Regions from separate parts of the Pseudoalteromonas sp. SA25 genome, predicted to be linked through region 4. Evidence: predicted binding sites of a transcription regulator. Region 4 holds the regulator's gene; each other region holds the start of a gene.

Region 1 (4,267 bases), on a different contig from region 4:
TATATATTTCAGCCGGCGTATTTTAGCGACTTTTGACATAAAGTAAACAATAAACCCTAAATACTTATGTTTGTTTTTTATACAAGATTGAAAAGTGTCTATATTTTTAAAAAATAATAATGAGCAACTAATAAGTCATTATGTTCCTTTGTGTGTTAATTAAATTTAATTAATTTTAAATAACGCTTTACCTAAAGTTAGCTTGAGGTTTTATCGTAATCCTAACTTAATTGATAGGACAACATTATGTATTTAGAGCACGTAAACTTAGTCGCGAGTGATATAGATAGCATGCTTAAATTTTATCGCGCTGTATTTCCACATTGGTCGATTAGAAGTGAGGGCAGAGGCGATTGGCATGGAAAACCAAGACGCTGGGTACACTTTGGAGATGACACGCATTACATTGCGATAAGCAGCCATGGTGAGGGTGAAAACAGAAACTTATCGGGCCATCAAATTGGTTTTGCACACTTTGCTTATGTAACTAATAATTTAAGCGCAGTAGTAATGCGCTTAAATAAAGTGGGTTTTACAGTAAGCAAGCAAGGTAGCGAGAATCCTTTCAGAAAGAATGTCTACTTTATTGATCCCGCCGGGTTTGAGGTGGAATTTGTAGAGTATTTAAGTGATGTACCAAGCGAGCGAAATAACGATTTATAATAAAATACTCAGCAGCACGCTAAAGTGCTGCTACTCAATTATAGTGAGCGGTTATTATTACCCGTGCCAAACTGGGTTTTTAGCTCATTTGCAAAGCTCATAAATTTTTCTTTAATTGTGCGCTTTATTTTTACTTCAACCGATCCCATAACTGCCTTTCCTTCAATATGAATAGTAGGACCTTGGCGTTTGTTAAGCGACACAGATTTATTTTCAAGACTACTTAAAATACAAAACATTTTAGACACTACATTTACATGCTCTGGTACGTAAATCTCATCGCTACCAAAAATACAGTTAACGTGAATAGTTACATTTTGATGCGCAAAAATGGCATCAGTAAAATCAAGTACCACCGATCCCATAAAGTTACTTAAATATATATTTTTTGGCACGACCCACTGACCGCTTCGTTCGTTAGAGCCTAAAATACTGCGTAATGTAAAATCATCATCACTGTTTTGCTGTGCACTATAATGTGGTTTAAATTGCGATTGTTTTTCTGCTTTATATTGCTGATCGGTATTAAGTGTTAAGTCTTCTACTAAGGCTAAAAGAGCGTCGTTATTAGGTGCATCCATCGCGTTATCGAGTCGTCTTTCAAATGCATCAACAGAAATAACCCCATGACTGTAATTATAAATTAATTGGTCAATCACTTGTTCGCGTACTTGCTCTATTGGGCGGTCTTCAACTTTTACAGACATGGGGCATTCCTTATTATATTTACTATTGATACTGCTCTTGATGTTTATATGCAAAGCACGCACCAAATATAATCACCTTAATTATCAGTAGGTTAATTTATAATGATGTTTTTTATTTTGTTATATTAACGATAGATTAACCAAAAATGCAATTATCTAGCTATTTTCACTATTTGAGAAAGTTTTACCGAGTAGCCTGTAAATAGTTACACAACTATAGATAATGCCTCACTCCAAAATAAACTCAACCTATTGAAATTTAAGTATAAATAAAGTTGGCCCAAAGCTCGCATTAGTTAAAGTGTCTTTAATCAAAAGGAGAAAGATTATGAAAACATTTAACAAGTCTATTATCGCAGCTCTAGTTCTTGGTACTACGGCTATGGGTGCCCAAGCAAACAGCTGGGAAAACGAAAGTAAAGATGCTTGGATTGATGGTAAGGCAGAAACAGTTCTACTTATGAACACTAATCTAAACAACTTTGACATTAACACTGATGTAAAAAATGGCAAAGTAGTACTTACTGGTAAAGTTAATAGCGAGCTTGATAAAGAGCTAGCAGAAGAACTTGTACTTAGCCTAGATGGTGTATCTGATGTTGATAACAGCCTTACTGTTGTTAAAAGCATGGATACCAAAGATAAAAGCAATGACATGATGGACGATGATGATAACGACCTAACGGACGCTAAAATCACCACTGTAATCACAACTCGCTTCCTGTTTGACTCAGAAGTAGGTGGTACAGACATTGATGTTGATACCGACAACGGTATTGTAACTCTGAACGGTTCAGTAGAGTCTGAAGCTGAAAAACAACTAGCAGTTAAAATTGCTAAAAATGCTGAAGATGTTCGTGACGTAGTTGATAAACTAGCTATTGTTGCTGAATAATACAGTATAGTTAAGGCCCACTAACACTGGGCTTTACGCCTTTTTAATGCTTAATTTAAATGGAGTTTAGTCATGGATATTATTCGTATAATACTTTCGGTTTTATTACCGCCATTAGGTGTGTTTTTGCAAGTTGGCTTAGGTATGCATTTTTGGTTAAATATTTTATTAACACTGCTAGGTTATTTCCCAGGTTTAATACATGCAATCTACATTATTGCGAAAAAATAATGACAGATTATATATTGTGTAAGCCGACTACTGAGGCCTAATGATACAATTGCCACAGTACTGTTCGGCTCACAATATTAGTTTTTAAATTAAATATTTTTTATCAAAATCTAATTTTTAATTTACTCAAACTAAGTGATTATTTCTTGTAACTCACTCCCAAAATTCCCTCAGCCAAACCATTGCTTACTTCAATTAAGCTTTCTAACTAACTGCAGTGTTCTGATTCTGTATTGATGCCAGTTAGGAAATCTTTAACATTAGTTTGTTTATATATCTACAATACGCGATTAATTACTCTATTATTTAGTGACAATATTACCATCACTTCTAGTGTTATCATTAAACCAAGCTTTTACGCATATTGAGGTAGCTAATTGAATATTCGACTTATACTGTCAGGCGTTGTGTCATTCGTTTTTTATTTTAGCTGGGCCTACTGGGCGAACAGTTCGGCAGATATTGCTAAATCGGTCACGCTTCAAGCTGCATTAGTACAAGGTTTGTATAGTGGATTTGTAACGCTGTTTTTTGCTTTTATTTTAGAAAAGGTCGTCAACAAGTATAAGTCTAGTTATGTAACGCTTGCGTTTGTAACTCCAGTTATTTGTATGTTTCATTCTAAAACACCACAAAACGTAGCAATACGACAAAGCTTCAATAATGCAATTAACTCTAGCGCCTCGTATTTAGGTAACAAAAAATAGCAGGTGTACTTTTTGCGCCTATTATTCCGATTACTGTTCAATCGAGCTTAGTGATTATGGTGAATGTAATCAATCAGACACCTAATTTGGCACTTACAGTAGCCCCAAGCATATTTTTTACAGCCATGTATGCCTACACATATATGTTAGCTTTACTTAAAAAGTAGAGCGTTAAATACAAAAGACTACATGTGGGAGGAAGGTTTTTATAATTTAATGCAGAGAATATCATGGGGAATATCTTGTATTTTATGCTTATACCCACCTAAAAGATTACTATTTAAGCAGTTAGCTTACTGATTGTTAAAATAAAGGTGTTTGGTAGTGACAAGCACCTAAAAAGTTTTTATACTGCAACCCGCTTTAGTCGCTCTGTGACTGAACGCTTCAAAAATTAACTGCCTGGCAGTTATATAAAAGTTGGCCCCTTAGCTCAGTTGGTTAGAGCACACGACTCATAATCGTTAGGTCCCCAGTTCGAGTCTGGGAGGGGCCACCACTTTTGCAAACTTTCCAAAAAATACCTACTCAAATTATTTAAAGCTACATGAACTTAATATCGTGTAATTTATTATTCTTTATTTACCTCTAATAATAAATATAATTTAAATAAAGTTAATCCATAGATTAAGCTAAGCTTTCTTAAATTTGAAAGAGTGCGAATGCACTATTAAATTCCAGCGTTAGATCGGACGCTATTCATGCTCTGTCTTGTAAATAATAATGAGCTGCATCTGATTTCAGAATACAAAAAAAGCCCCTATTGGGGCTTTTTACTTGCTAGTGTTTACTTCTATTGCTCAAAACTACAAGAGTTAACTAATTTTTACGGTATATCTCATGCTCAATATCGTAAATATTTACGCTTAAACTGTCTGATGCTCTGCAGTATGTTTTTAAGCATGAAAGTAATAGTTCGCTTAACATTTGTTTTTGCTCAATTGAGCGTCCCGCTAAAATATGTACCGCGATATGTATAAACCCTGATTTTCCTGCGCCAAGTTGATATTGCTGATAAGCAATGGCGCGTGTTTTGATGGTTTCTAATTCAAATAAGTTACTTT
Region 2 (4,267 bases), on a different contig from region 4:
TTAGCCAAGATGGCGCTATTCAAGTTCGACCACAAGGCGCTCCAGCTAACTTTTTAGAAGAAATAGACACGCTTAGAGTAGTAGAAGCAAATAGCTCACAGCTCGAAAAAGGTAACGATGGTTTATTTAGACCAAAAGCAAATGTAACTGTAGATACCTCTGCCAATGTAAAAGTTTTAAGTGGTTCGCTTGAAATGTCGAATGTGAACCCTGTTCACGAAATGGTCGACATGATAAGCCACCAGCGCCAATTTGAATTACAAGTGAAATTAATGAAAACAGCTGAAGAAATTGACGAGCGTCAAGATCAGTTATTACGCATAGTTTAACTTTAAAATGGGGACACGATTATGAATCCAGCATTGTGGATCAGTAAAACTGGGCTAGACGCTCAACAAACCGATATATCGGTTATCTCAAATAATTTAGCGAATGCGAGTACCGTAGGTTACAAAAAAAGCCGCGCTATATTTGAAGATTTACTTTATCAAAATATTAATCAACCAGGTGGTCGTTCATCGCAAGATACCGAAATGCCATCGGGCTTAATGTTAGGTGCGGGTGCTAAAGTTGTAGCTAACCAAAAAGAGTTTACGCAAGGCAACATGTTGACCACCGAAAACTCACTAGATTGGATGATTTCTGGTGAAGGCTTTTTTGAAGTACTGCAACCAGATGGCAATATTGCTTACTCGCGCAACGGCCAGTTTACTACCGATGGCGATGGCCGAATTGTAACATCGGGCGCAGGTTACGTTATTCAGCCAGAAATGAATGTACCTGATGACGCGCAATCAATTACGGTTTCGCAAGACGGCGAAGTATCTGTACGTGTTGCAGGCCAAGCCGATAACGTGGTCATTGGTCAGCTTACTATTAGTGATTTTATTAATCCATCGGGTCTTGAGCCAATTGGTCAAAACCTTTATACCGAAACCGCTGTAAGTGGTGCGCCGGTACAAGGTAATCCTGGCGTTGAAGGGTTAGGTAGCATTATTCAAGGCTCGCTCGAAACATCAAACGTAAATGTAACTGAAGAGCTAGTAAATCTAATAGAAACTCAGCGTATTTACGAAATGAACTCAAAAGTAATTTCGGCCGTTGACGAAATGATGAGTTATATCAATCAACAGCTTTAATAGAGTAGGGGGAATTATGCGTAATATTATTTTATTTACAGCGGGCACATTATTTTTAAGTGGCTGTATGTCTACGCAAAATAGTGAAGTAGTGCAGGACGACCCTTACTACGCACCTATGTACCCTGAGCCTATTTTAGAGCCGCTGGTAGCCACAGGTTCATTGTTTAATACTCATACATCAAACGACTTATATTCTGATAAAAAAGCGCTACGTACTGGCGATATAATTACGGTTAAATTGCAAGAGTCTACTCAAGCAACAAAAGCCGCTAAAACAGAAACAGACAAAGAAACCGACGCAAGCTTAGACCCCGTTATTGGATTAGGTGGTCTACCTGTAAATATAGGTGGCGATAGTATTCAGTTTGGCATTGGTAGCGATTCGTCGTTTACGGGCGATTCAAAATCAAACCAGTCAAACAGCTTAGTGGGCGATATTTCGGTTAATGTAATGCGCGTTTTACCTAATGGTAACTTAGTTATTCGCGGTGAAAAATGGCTAACGCTTAATACCGGCGAAGAGTTTATTCGTTTAGAAGGGCTAGTACGCCCTCAAGACGTAAGCGCCGATAATACGGTTGAATCAAACCGTATTGCTAATGCACGTATTCAATACTCAGGTAAAGGGCAAACGCAAGAAGCGCAAAGTCCTGGTTGGCTTACACGTTTCTTTAGCAGTTCGCTGTTTCCATTTTAGAGGGTAACAACATGAATAGCCTTAAAGCTTTATGTTTAGTTGTGTTATTAGGTTGGCAGTTTACTGCCAGTGCTGAGCGCATAAAAGATGTGTCTATGGTTGAAGGCGTACGCTCTAACCAATTAGTTGGTTATGGCTTAGTGGTTGGTTTACCAGGTACTGGCGAGCAAAACTCATACACACAACAAAGTTTTAGAGGCATGTTGAACAGCTTTGGTATTACGCTACCTTCAACTCAAAGTCCTAAAATTAAAAATGTTGCCGCTGTTGCTGTGCATGCAGAATTACCTGCATTTAGAAAGCCCGGACAAACAATAGATATTACGGTTTCTTCTATTGGTAGTGCAGGCAGTTTACGTGGCGGTACTTTACTACAAACCTTTTTAAAGGGTGTAGATGGCAACGTGTACGCTATTGCACAAGGTAGCTTAATTGTCGGTGGCTTAGGCGCACAAGGCCTTGATGGTAGTAAGGTTGTAATTAACACCCCTACAGTTGGTCGTATACCAAATGGCGCAACAGTTGAACGCACTGTAGAAAGCCCATTTATGCAAGGCGATTACATTACCTTCAACTTAAACCGCCCAGACTTTACAACGGCAAAACGCCTAGAAAAAACAATTAATGACTTAGTTGGCCCAAATAGCGCACAAGCAATAGATTCTGTTTCTATTCGTGTTATAGCACCACGCGATGCATCCCAGCGTGTATCGTACTTATCGACACTCGAAAACTTAGAATTTAAACCAGCTGACATGGCCGCTAAAATTATAGTTAACTCGCGCACCGGTACCATTGTCATTGGCAAAAACGTTAAGCTTCAGCCTGCGGCTATAACTCACGGTGGCTTAACAGTAACAATTGCAGAACAACAAAATGTGTCACAACCAAACCCGCTAGCAAACGGTGATACAGTTGTCACACAGCAAAGTATTATTGATGTAAACCAAGACGACTCGCGCGCCTTTGTATTTAATCCAGGTGTAAGCCTTGACGATTTAGTTCGCGCAATTAACGAAGTAGGCGCAGCGCCTGGTGACCTAATGGCTATTTTAGAAGCACTAAAAGAAGCCGGCGCAATTAACGGACAGCTCGTTGTTATATAAATAACCCAAGCCAATAAATAACGTATTACTTAAGCCCTATATGTAGGGCTTTTTATTTACAGCAACTTAAGTTTATTATTTTTATCTTCCTTGTTTTATCGGTAGTGGCTCAATTTTTGCATTTTTAACTGCATTATTCATTTTGTGTCAAAAAGCCGATGGAAACTAATCACCTCGATAAACAAAACTTTTTTGATTTAGGCAACTTAGATTCACTTCGTAAAGAAGCCTTAACGAGTGGCGATGCATCAACTGATGCTTCCAAAGCTGCGCTCAAAAAAGCGGCCGCACAATTTGAAGCTATTTTTACGCAAATGTTGCTCAAAGGAATGCGCAAAGCTAACGAAGCATTTGAAGATAAAGACAGTCCATTTAATTCAAGTGGCGTAAAGTTTTTTGAAGAAATGCACGATCAGCAACTTTCAACAGAGCTTTCATCAAATGGCTCATTAGGCCTTGCCGATTTAATTGTTCAGCAGTTATCGCCTGAGTCTAAAAACTTTATGCCAGGCTCGGTGCTTAGAACAACCAACGATATTTTTAGCGATACACAAGTCGGATCCGCGCTTCCTCATGAGCAAAAAAATAAGCAACCCGATCTTATCGTTAAGAGTACTAAAGCCGATATTGCTGAGCCTAAAGTCGATACTGCAGAGCCTAAAACCGATAGCCCAACATTTAAAAATGCAGAAGAGTTTGTAAGTTCAGTGTGGGAACACGCTAAAACTGCAGCGCAAAAAATTGGTTTAAACCCTGCAGTAATGGTTGCACAAGCGGCACTTGAAACCGGTTGGGGTAAACACATTATTAATAAAAGTGACGGTGGCAGCTCAAATAACTTATTTAATATTAAGTCAGATAAAAGCTGGGAAGGTGACAAAGCAAGTAAAGTAACGCTTGAGTTTGAACAAGGCACACCCGTTAAAAAACAAGCCAGCTTTAGAGCCTACGATTCAATTAAAGATAGCGTGAACGACTTCGTTGATTTTTTAACGCAAAACCCACGCTACAAAGAAGCATTACAAAATACAGCAAAACCAAACGACTTTTTAGATTCATTACAAAAAGCAGGTTATGCAACCGATCCAAATTATGCCAGCAAAATAAAAAAAGTGCTCAATAGCAGTCAGCTAAAAGACATTGCGGCAAACGTGATCCGCCAAGGAGTAGAGTAACATGTCGTTTAATTTATTAAACATTGCCAGTTCTGGGGTTAGAGCAAGCTCGGAGCTACTGCAAACGACAAGTAAAAATATCGCCAATGTAAATACCGTAGGCTATGTGCGTGAGCGTACAGAGTTTACCACTATGGTTGATAACCA
Region 3 (4,267 bases), on a different contig from region 4:
TATATTAAATTTTGACGAATCAAACGTGTAAGTAGTTAATACTCTATCTCTAAAGTTGCCTTTCACATACATATCTCCCTTCATTAGCTTCTTCATTAATTCCTTATGCTTAAAGTCACTATCAAAATAGATACTATGTTTAGAGTGGTGGTTATCTAGTGAAACAAAACCAAAATCCATACCAACTAAATAAACGTCTTTAAAACCAAGTTTATCAGCGATCGCTAAACTAGTATTAGATACTGTAGGATTGATATATTCAGGGTAGGTGTACTGCGCTTTCATATCAAGCCCACGAATAAAGCTTCCACCACAATCACTAACCTTAGGAAGTAAATAAGCTGTTTTAAAACGTTTTAAAACCTCATCATATACCGTATTTAGAGCAACAATATTTAGATCTTTTAATTTTACTGTCAAATCATTAGTTCGCTCAACAACATTGACCCAATCTAATAAACCCGCCACACGCTCCATTTCAACATGAATATCAGGAACGATCTTATTGACTAATAATGCTTTCAATGCCGTACCACACGAGATGATGATTACGTTTTCTTGATTTTCTTTTAAAAAATCTATCGCTAAATCTAACGAAGGTCCGTTTGCTACAACAAATACAGGTGAGTCTTGCAATGGGTTTTTAAATAAAGAAGGTTTTTTTAATATAGGAAATTTTGCATTCAAATTAGCTAAAGTGTGAGATAAACCTATTATTTCATCTTCAAAAAAACCCCACCCTGCGTGCATACTATGGCCGGCGACTTTTATTTTTTCAACAATTTTAGTCATCAGAGGACTATCATAATGCTTGAAAAAGTACATTACACTCATATTGAAGTGGCCTTGTTGAAATAAAAATGAAGATATTTCATTCACAACATTATGCTCATCACCTCCAACGCGGATAGAGAACCGACCGCCTTTGTTTGTACACTTTTCAAACAAAGGGCGTAATTCTATGCAATGTAATAGCGCATAAAAACTATCTTTATTTGGTTCAAATAAAAACACATTTGGTACGCTTTTCATGCTTAATAACACCTCTATTTGATAGCCTAACCCTCCTCCTAAAAAACACACAAAGTCTAGCTGACTTTCATTTGCTGGATTACTAATTTTATTGTCAGTGTTATTACTTCTGACATTATAAATAGATTTAAGCAAAGCAGCATGCTTGAAAGCAATGTCCTCATCAGATTGATGCCCTATTTCGTAACTGTAGTAAGCAGGTTTTTCTAGAAACTTAGTTACTTGTTTTTTAGCCAAGCTTTGTGGTGGTTCTTTATAAACAAATTGATTATTATTATATAAATTTTCATCCCCATTATCATCGATTACTACACCCGTATTTATAGGGTGATAATTTTTAAAAAAATCATATAAGGTAGGCATTTTTTCTTTTAATAAAGTCATATTTGCTAATAAAGTAGCATGTAACATCATTTTTTTTAGCTCATTATTCTCTGTATTCAAAACAGATTCCTTAAAATAAATTTATATAGTTTCAAGTCTAAGTTACTTAAAAAATGATGCAAGCAATTGCTGTCTTTTTACATATCGACTAAAGTTAGTTACACTGTAATGCTTGGGTTAGAGCCTATTACAATCTAATCACTTAAGTTATCTAAAGAATAGTCGATATAGAGGCAATGATAAACATTGGCATTATTATTGCTTTGCTAATAAAGTTTTCACCGTTTTAAATTTTAGGATTTCCCATGGCCCATGTCTCAGTAAAAAAATACAGTCAAGTTCGTGCTAGTAATATTGCCGAAATGGCACCTTACGAACAAATAAACCTTATATTTAGTAATATTATCGGTCGTTTAGCAGCAACAAAAGGATTTATTGAGCGCAAAGAAATACAAAAGAAGGGTGAAAACATTTCAGCCTGTGTTTTATTATTTGGTGCCCTACAAGACGCACTTAATTTAGAAGTAGAGCAAGACCCTAGTATTTCTAACAACTTATTGGCACTTTACGATTACTGCCAGCGCCGTTTAACGCAAGCGAATATGAATAACGATATTGAAGCAATTATTGAAGTATCAAGTATTGTTAAAGAAATTAAAGAAGGCTGGGATAGCATACCATTAGAGCAACGTAACCCAACGGTTTAATTTTAATTATGGATACGCCAACATATTCACAACAGCTAACAAGCTATTCTGAGCAAATAAGAGCATTACTGAGTAAAATTGAAGTATTAGTTAGCGATAATAATGCAGACGAAGCTCAGCCTTTTTTAGACGCTTTAAATGCCCAAATAAAGCAATGGTGCGAGGGCAATGATATACCAAGTGAAGAAGAATTAAAGTCAATCCAGCTTCGTATAAATACTATTTTAGTAAAAGCGAACTGTGCCAAAAACGAATCATCAAAAGCTATTATTAAACATAAAAAATCAGGAAAGGCGATAAAGGCCTATAGAGCCACCTAGTAAATAGTTTTAATAAACGACTTTTATTCTAACTAAATGTACTAGCTATATCTTACTATTTGAACCAAAGAGCAGTACACAATAAAAAACCGCTAAGTTTAAACTTAGCGGTTTTTTATTGACTCTGTAATACTTTTTACCCAGTGATTAATTTGATTGTCTAACTACGCCTGGCATATTCTCTAACTGAGCTTGAACATAACTACTGGTGTTATTAAGACTCGCCACTAGTAAATCCATAGCATTATATTGAGCGTACAAACGAGACGACAGCGACTCCATTTTACTGGCAAGGTCCAAGCGATCATCATCTAAATCATCGAGTTGATTCGTTTTACTGTCTATTCGGTTTTGGATAATACCGTCGGAGTCTGTATAAAAGCTCATTAGCTCATCAAACGACTGAGCAAAGCCATCATCGTCATCGCCTACAAAAAACTGTTGCACTAAATTTACATTAGCGTCTATTTGTTCATCTAGTGTTTCTGTATTTAGCGTTAAAACACCATAGCGGTCTGTTTCTACGCCTAATTGCGAAAGTGATAACGAATTACCATCGCCTAAATCAACTGACTCAGTGATTTCACTACGAAGCTTTGACATTACGCCACGAAGTAGCGAATCACCGGCCATAACACCTGCACCATCTGCACCTGAAGCCCCCAAGTTGTTACTAAGCTCTAACAACTCATTGTAGCTACTTATGAAACTATTTAAGCCTGTTTTAATATTATTATTGTTTTCGGTAACAGAAATATCACTAATATCGTCGTCAACATCATGCAATTTTTTAGCTGTTATATCCACGCCGTCAATCACATTACTGAACTCATTAGTATTGCTTGATACCGTCAAAGTGCCATCGATTGTTATTTGTGCATTTTGTGCTGCATTAACTTGTGTTAAATTAGTTGTGTGGTTAGCAGTGTCTGCGTCTGATACATCATAAGCTAACCGAGATAACCCGCCTGTATCTGTATTATTCCCGTCATCGTCTTGTACGGTAATTGTTATTGCGTTGTCTTCGCCAGTTTCTTTACTAGTAAGCACTAAATGCTGACCGGTATCACTGGTTATTATAGTTGCAACAACAGAATCATTACTATTACTGCCAGTAAAAGGGCCGTTATTAATTTGGTCGCGTAAATCTTCTAACGTATTTGTAGCCGATAAAACAGTGGAAAAGCTATTTTCGCCCGAGCCAATTGTAATTACACCAGCACCTATTGCCTCGTCTGCTGCAAATGCAGGAGATGACAATTTATGAGCTTGTGCTAATGCGTCTACTTTTACATTGTAGCTACCAGGTTGAGCGTCTTTATCTGAGCTAATTGATATAAAATTATCATTGCCAGATGCAGTTCGCTTTTGATAGTTATCACTGTCGCCCAATGCTCCCATTGAGGTTTGCACTTTTTCAAGCGCCGATTTTAGCGCTCCAACCGCTGAAATATCCGTTGTTAATTTTCCTGCTGTAGTATTTAAACGGGCTTCAGCTGGTGCTTGTTCAGCATTTACTAGCGCATCAACAATATCTGATACAGCCAACCCAGAGCCTAAACCATTAAATGTAATAGACATACTTTACCTCTTTAAATACTCAAAAATAAACTAACTTAATATTGGTAATTACAACTATCGACTAAACTGTTTGGTCGATCAAAATTCCTGCAGATTCAGATAATTTAGACACTAAACTTAATACTTCCTCAGAAGGATATTGCTTAATTACTTCGCCGCTGTTTTTATCAAGTACTTTAATTACATCGCGGCCAGAATCTTCATCAACTTTAAATTGCAAACTTCGGTTCATTTCGCCCATAA
Region 4 (4,267 bases):
CGCAGGTAAAACCACCACGTTTTATATGATAGTAGGACTTGTACCTAGCGACAAAGGTAAAATATCGATAGACGATAACGATATTACTCTTTTACCTATGCATAGTCGTGCTAGATTAGGCATTGGCTACTTACCGCAAGAGTCTTCAATATTCAGAAAGCTGACTGTTTATCAAAACTTAATGGCCATTTTAGAAACGCGCAAAGAGTTAAATAAACAAGCTAGAGAAGACACTCTCGATAAATTATTAGATGAATTTAGCATACAACACATTCGCGATAGCCAAGGTATGGCATTGTCAGGTGGCGAACGTCGTCGTGTTGAAATAGCACGTGCGCTGGCAGCAGATCCTAAATTTATATTACTGGATGAACCATTTGCAGGTGTTGACCCTATTTCGGTATTAGACATAAAGAAAATAATAGAACATCTTAAAAATCGTGGGATTGGTGTATTAATTACCGATCATAACGTAAGAGAAACCCTTGATGTTTGTGAAAAAGCCTACATTGTTTCTCATGGGGAGCTGATTGCATCAGGTACTCCAGAACACGTATTAAATGATAAAACAGTACGCGATGTTTACTTAGGCGAGCAATTTAGGCTGTAACATTTACGCCATGTCTTTAAGCATCTGCTAGTATTAATTATAACAACATAAAAGGATTGTTAGAGATACATGAGGCAATCACTACAGCTGCGCATGGGCCAGCAACTTACAATGACTCCACAGCTGCAACAAGCTATTCGTTTGTTGCAACTCAGTACATTGGATCTCCAGCAAGAAATACAAGAAGCTCTCGACAGCAACCCGCTATTAGAGGTTGAAGAAGCAGACTATTCAGAAGACGCTGCAGGTAAAAACGAGCAAAAAGCAGATACAGATGACATAACTGTTAGCGCATCTGCCGATGATGCTCCAAGCGAATACGAACAAGATAGTGGTGAAGCACTTGCAAAAGACACGCTAAGTGACGACATGGCTATGGATGTTAGTTGGGATGAGTACATGAGTGCCGCCCCAGCAGCATCATCGGGTCCGATGCCTGAAGACGAATCAATATACCAAGGTGCCTCTACTGAAACGCTCCATGAGTATTTAATGTGGCAGTTACAACTAACGCCATTTAGCCCTACAGACGAAGCTATTGCTATTGCTATTGTAGAAGCCGTCGATGATTCAGGTATTTTAACACTAAGCTGCGAAGAGATTTTAGAAAGCTTTAATCAAGAAAACGAAGATGATAACGAAGTCGAACTTGATGAAATTGAAGCTGTATTAAAACGCATCCAGCTGTTTGATCCTGTTGGTATTGCTGCACGTAGTTTACAAGAGTGTTTGTGTATTCAGCTTAACCAGTTTGATAAAGAAACACCTTACATTAATGAAACAAAAATGATTTTAACCGAGCATATTGATTTATTAGCTGCTCGTGACTATCGTACATTAATGAAGAAAACTAAGCTCAAAGAAGAAGAGCTTAAAGAAGTAATGACATTAATACATACTCTTAGCCCTAAACCTGCAGATACTATTGTAAGAGAAGAGTCTGAGTATGTTATTCCTGATGTGTCAGTTAAAAAAATTAAAGGCCGCTGGGTTGTTGAGTTAAACCCAGATAGCATGCCTAAAATTCGTGTTAATAGCCAATACGCGGCAATGTCTCGCACTGTAAAATCCAGTGGTGACAGCCAGTTTATTCGCTCGCATTTACAAGAAGCTAAATGGTTTATTAAAAGCTTAGAAAGTAGAAACGACACGCTATTAAAAGTAACAAATTGTATTGTTAAGCAACAACAAGGCTTTTTTGAACACGGTCCTGAAGCCATGAAACCAATGGTTTTAAATGATGTTGCTGAAATGGTAGAAATGCACGAATCAACAATTTCGCGCGTAACAACCCAAAAGTATATGCACACACCCCGTGGTATATTTGAGCTTAAATATTTTTTCTCAAGCCATGTAAGCACCGAAAACGGTGGTGAATGTTCATCTACAGCAATCCGTGCGCTTATCCGAAAATTAATCGCAGCAGAAAACTCAGCAAAACCATTGAGTGATAGCAAAATAGCGGATATATTGGCTGAGCAAGGAATTAAAGTAGCGAGACGTACAATCGCAAAATACCGCGAATCTCTGGCTATTCCACCGTCAAATCAACGTAAAAGTTTGATTTAAGACGCAAAAAAAGAGGGTAATGCTTATGCAACTAAACTTAACTGGTCGTCACGTAGAATTAACCGATTCACTAAGAGACTATATTAATACCAAATTTGCGAAGCTAGAAAGACACTCTGATCATATTAATAATGTTCATGTCATTCTCGATGTAGAAAAATTAAATCAAAAAGCAGAAGCCACCATACACGTAAGCGGTGCTGAGCTATTTGCCTCTACAGAACATCAAGATATGTATGCCGCCATTGACTCGTTGATCGACAAGCTCGATCGACAAGTAATTAAACACAAAGAGAAGCTTGCTCGACACTAATATGATGAAATTAAGCTCACTTATATGCCAGGACTGCAGCAAAGCTGCGGTCCTTTTTAATAGCAAAAAAAGAATTTTAGAGTTCATTAGCGAACTTGCTCACGACAAACTTCCGTATTTACCGCAACAAGATATTCTTAATGCTTTAATGAGCAGAGAGAAACTCGGTAGTACAGGTATAGGGCGTGGCATTGCCATTCCTCATGGAAGAATGAGCGGTGCAGAAGAGCCTTTGGCTTTAGTACTCGTTAGCGAAACTCCAATAAATTTTGATGCAATCGATAATCGCCCTGTTGATATTTTCGTCGCACTCATCGTACCAGATGGCGATAACCAGCAGCACTTAAAGACTCTAGCAACCATTGCTGATAAACTAAACAACAAAGATTTTTGTAAACAGTTACGCAGTGCAAAATCAGATACTGAGCTTTACCAAGTTATTGTCAATCAATCATAGTTTTATAAAGGGTGTTAAATGGAGTTAATTATCATAAGCGGTCGCTCTGGTTCTGGAAAGTCGGTTGCTTTACGCGTTGTAGAAGATTTAGGTTATTATTGCGTAGATAATATTCCAGTTAACTTGCTTCCTTCATTAGTTCGCAGTGTGTCTGATAGCTATGATAAAATTGCTGTTAGCATTGATGTGCGTAACATCCCTAAGCAACAAGATGAATTTAACGATATTCTTGAATACTTGCCTGGCTTTGCAAAACCTACTTTATTTTATTTAGATAGCGACGATCAAACATTGATCAAACGTTTTTCTGAAACTCGTAGATTACACCCACTATCAATTGACTCGTTGCCTCTTGATTTAGCCATCAAAAAAGAAAAAGAATTACTTGATGTATTAATCACCCGCGCCGACTTTATGATAGATACAACTGATTTGAGTGTTCATCAACTTGCTGAATCTATTCGTGAAAAGATTTTAGGTAAAAAAGATAAGCAACTGATTGTCACGTTTGAATCGTTTGGTTTTAAATACGGTATACCAAAAGAAGCAGATTACGTATTTGATGCACGCTTTTTACCCAATCCACATTGGGAACCTGAATTAAAACCTTTAAATGGGTTAGATCAACCTGTTAAAGATTATTTGGCCAATCACAGCATAGTGCAAAAATTCACATGGCAAATTCAAACATTTGTACAAACATGGTTACCGCACTTAGAGCGAAATAACCGCAGTTATTTAACCATTGCTATTGGGTGTACAGGCGGACAACATCGCTCTGTATATTTAGCGCAAACTATCGGTGAAAGTTTTGCAATGACACATCCCAATGTGAAAATTCGCCATCGCGAACAAGAAAAATAATATAGCTGAATAATCACCTGTTCAGCTTAGGTAGAGTAAGTTATGCATTGTGAAGACACTTTTTTAATAAAAAACAAATTAGGATTGCACGCCAGAGCAGCCACCGTGCTTGCCCAATTGGCAGTGCAGTTTGATGCGACAATTACATTATTTCAAGATGACAAAGAAGCTGCAGGCGATAGCGTACTTGCACTAATGTTACTTGAAAGTAGCCAAGGCAAAGAAGTAAAAGTTGTATGTAAAGGCCCCGATTCTGAGCAAGCTTTACATGCTGTTGGAGAATTAATAGCACAACGTTTTAATGAACAAGAATAAACAGTTATAAAAATAATGCTCGCATTACTAATGCCCCAACTAAAACAGATATATAAAATAAATACGGTTAGTGACGCCAGTTAACTCACCTCTCCCCATAAAGTAATATAAAAATTTATAAAGGACGCCAATGCCTGAA

Evidence for each region. Region 4 encodes sigma-54, which starts transcription at its own class of promoters, with help from an activator protein. Its sites were predicted from a motif close to GTTGGCACGNNNNTNGNNT; they were not measured.
Region 1: a site for sigma-54 is predicted at 1,645-1,663, ahead of GQR45_RS03230 (BON domain-containing protein). Genes of this name have one in related genera too.
Region 2: a site for sigma-54 is predicted at 3,049-3,067, ahead of flgJ (flagellar assembly peptidoglycan hydrolase FlgJ). Genes of this name have one in related genera too.
Region 3: a site for sigma-54 is predicted at 1,662-1,680, ahead of fliS (flagellar export chaperone FliS). Genes of this name have one in related genera too.

What each region holds. Positions count from the first base shown of each region.
Region 1 is NZ_WTKV01000003.1:69,855-74,121, forward strand. It holds gene GQR45_RS03220 (VOC family protein) at 247-663, shown strand; gene GQR45_RS03225 (LiaF domain-containing protein) at 702-1,370, opposite strand; gene GQR45_RS03230 (BON domain-containing protein) at 1,699-2,265, shown strand; gene GQR45_RS03235 (YqaE/Pmp3 family membrane protein) at 2,338-2,496, shown strand; partial or broken gene GQR45_RS03240 (hypothetical protein) at 2,874-3,370, shown strand; tRNA gene GQR45_RS03245 (tRNA-Ile) at 3,626-3,702, shown strand; gene GQR45_RS03250 (5-carboxymethyl-2-hydroxymuconate Delta-isomerase) at 4,023-4,267, opposite strand, start outside.
Region 2 is NZ_WTKV01000021.1:4,806-9,072, reverse strand. It holds gene GQR45_RS15965 (flagellar basal body rod protein FlgF) at 1-329, shown strand, start outside; gene flgG (flagellar basal-body rod protein FlgG) at 351-1,139, shown strand; gene flgH (flagellar basal body L-ring protein FlgH) at 1,156-1,839, shown strand; gene GQR45_RS15950 (flagellar basal body P-ring protein FlgI) at 1,851-2,945, shown strand; gene flgJ (flagellar assembly peptidoglycan hydrolase FlgJ) at 3,104-4,120, shown strand; gene flgK (flagellar hook-associated protein FlgK) at 4,122-4,267, shown strand, end outside.
Region 3 is NZ_WTKV01000005.1:1,593-5,859, reverse strand. It holds gene GQR45_RS05270 (6-hydroxymethylpterin diphosphokinase MptE-like protein) at 1-1,476, opposite strand, end outside; gene fliS (flagellar export chaperone FliS) at 1,722-2,123, shown strand; gene GQR45_RS05260 (hypothetical protein) at 2,132-2,443, shown strand; gene fliD (flagellar filament capping protein FliD) at 2,591-4,024, opposite strand; gene GQR45_RS05250 (flagellar protein FlaG) at 4,086-4,267, opposite strand, start outside.
Region 4 is NZ_WTKV01000001.1:60,272-64,538, forward strand. It holds gene lptB (LPS export ABC transporter ATP-binding protein) at 1-610, shown strand, start outside; gene GQR45_RS00330 (RNA polymerase factor sigma-54) at 680-2,179, shown strand; gene hpf (ribosome hibernation promoting factor) at 2,205-2,492, shown strand; gene ptsN (PTS IIA-like nitrogen regulatory protein PtsN) at 2,497-2,949, shown strand; gene rapZ (RNase adapter RapZ) at 2,968-3,813, shown strand; gene GQR45_RS00350 (HPr family phosphocarrier protein) at 3,856-4,128, shown strand; gene mgtE (magnesium transporter) at 4,259-4,267, shown strand, end outside.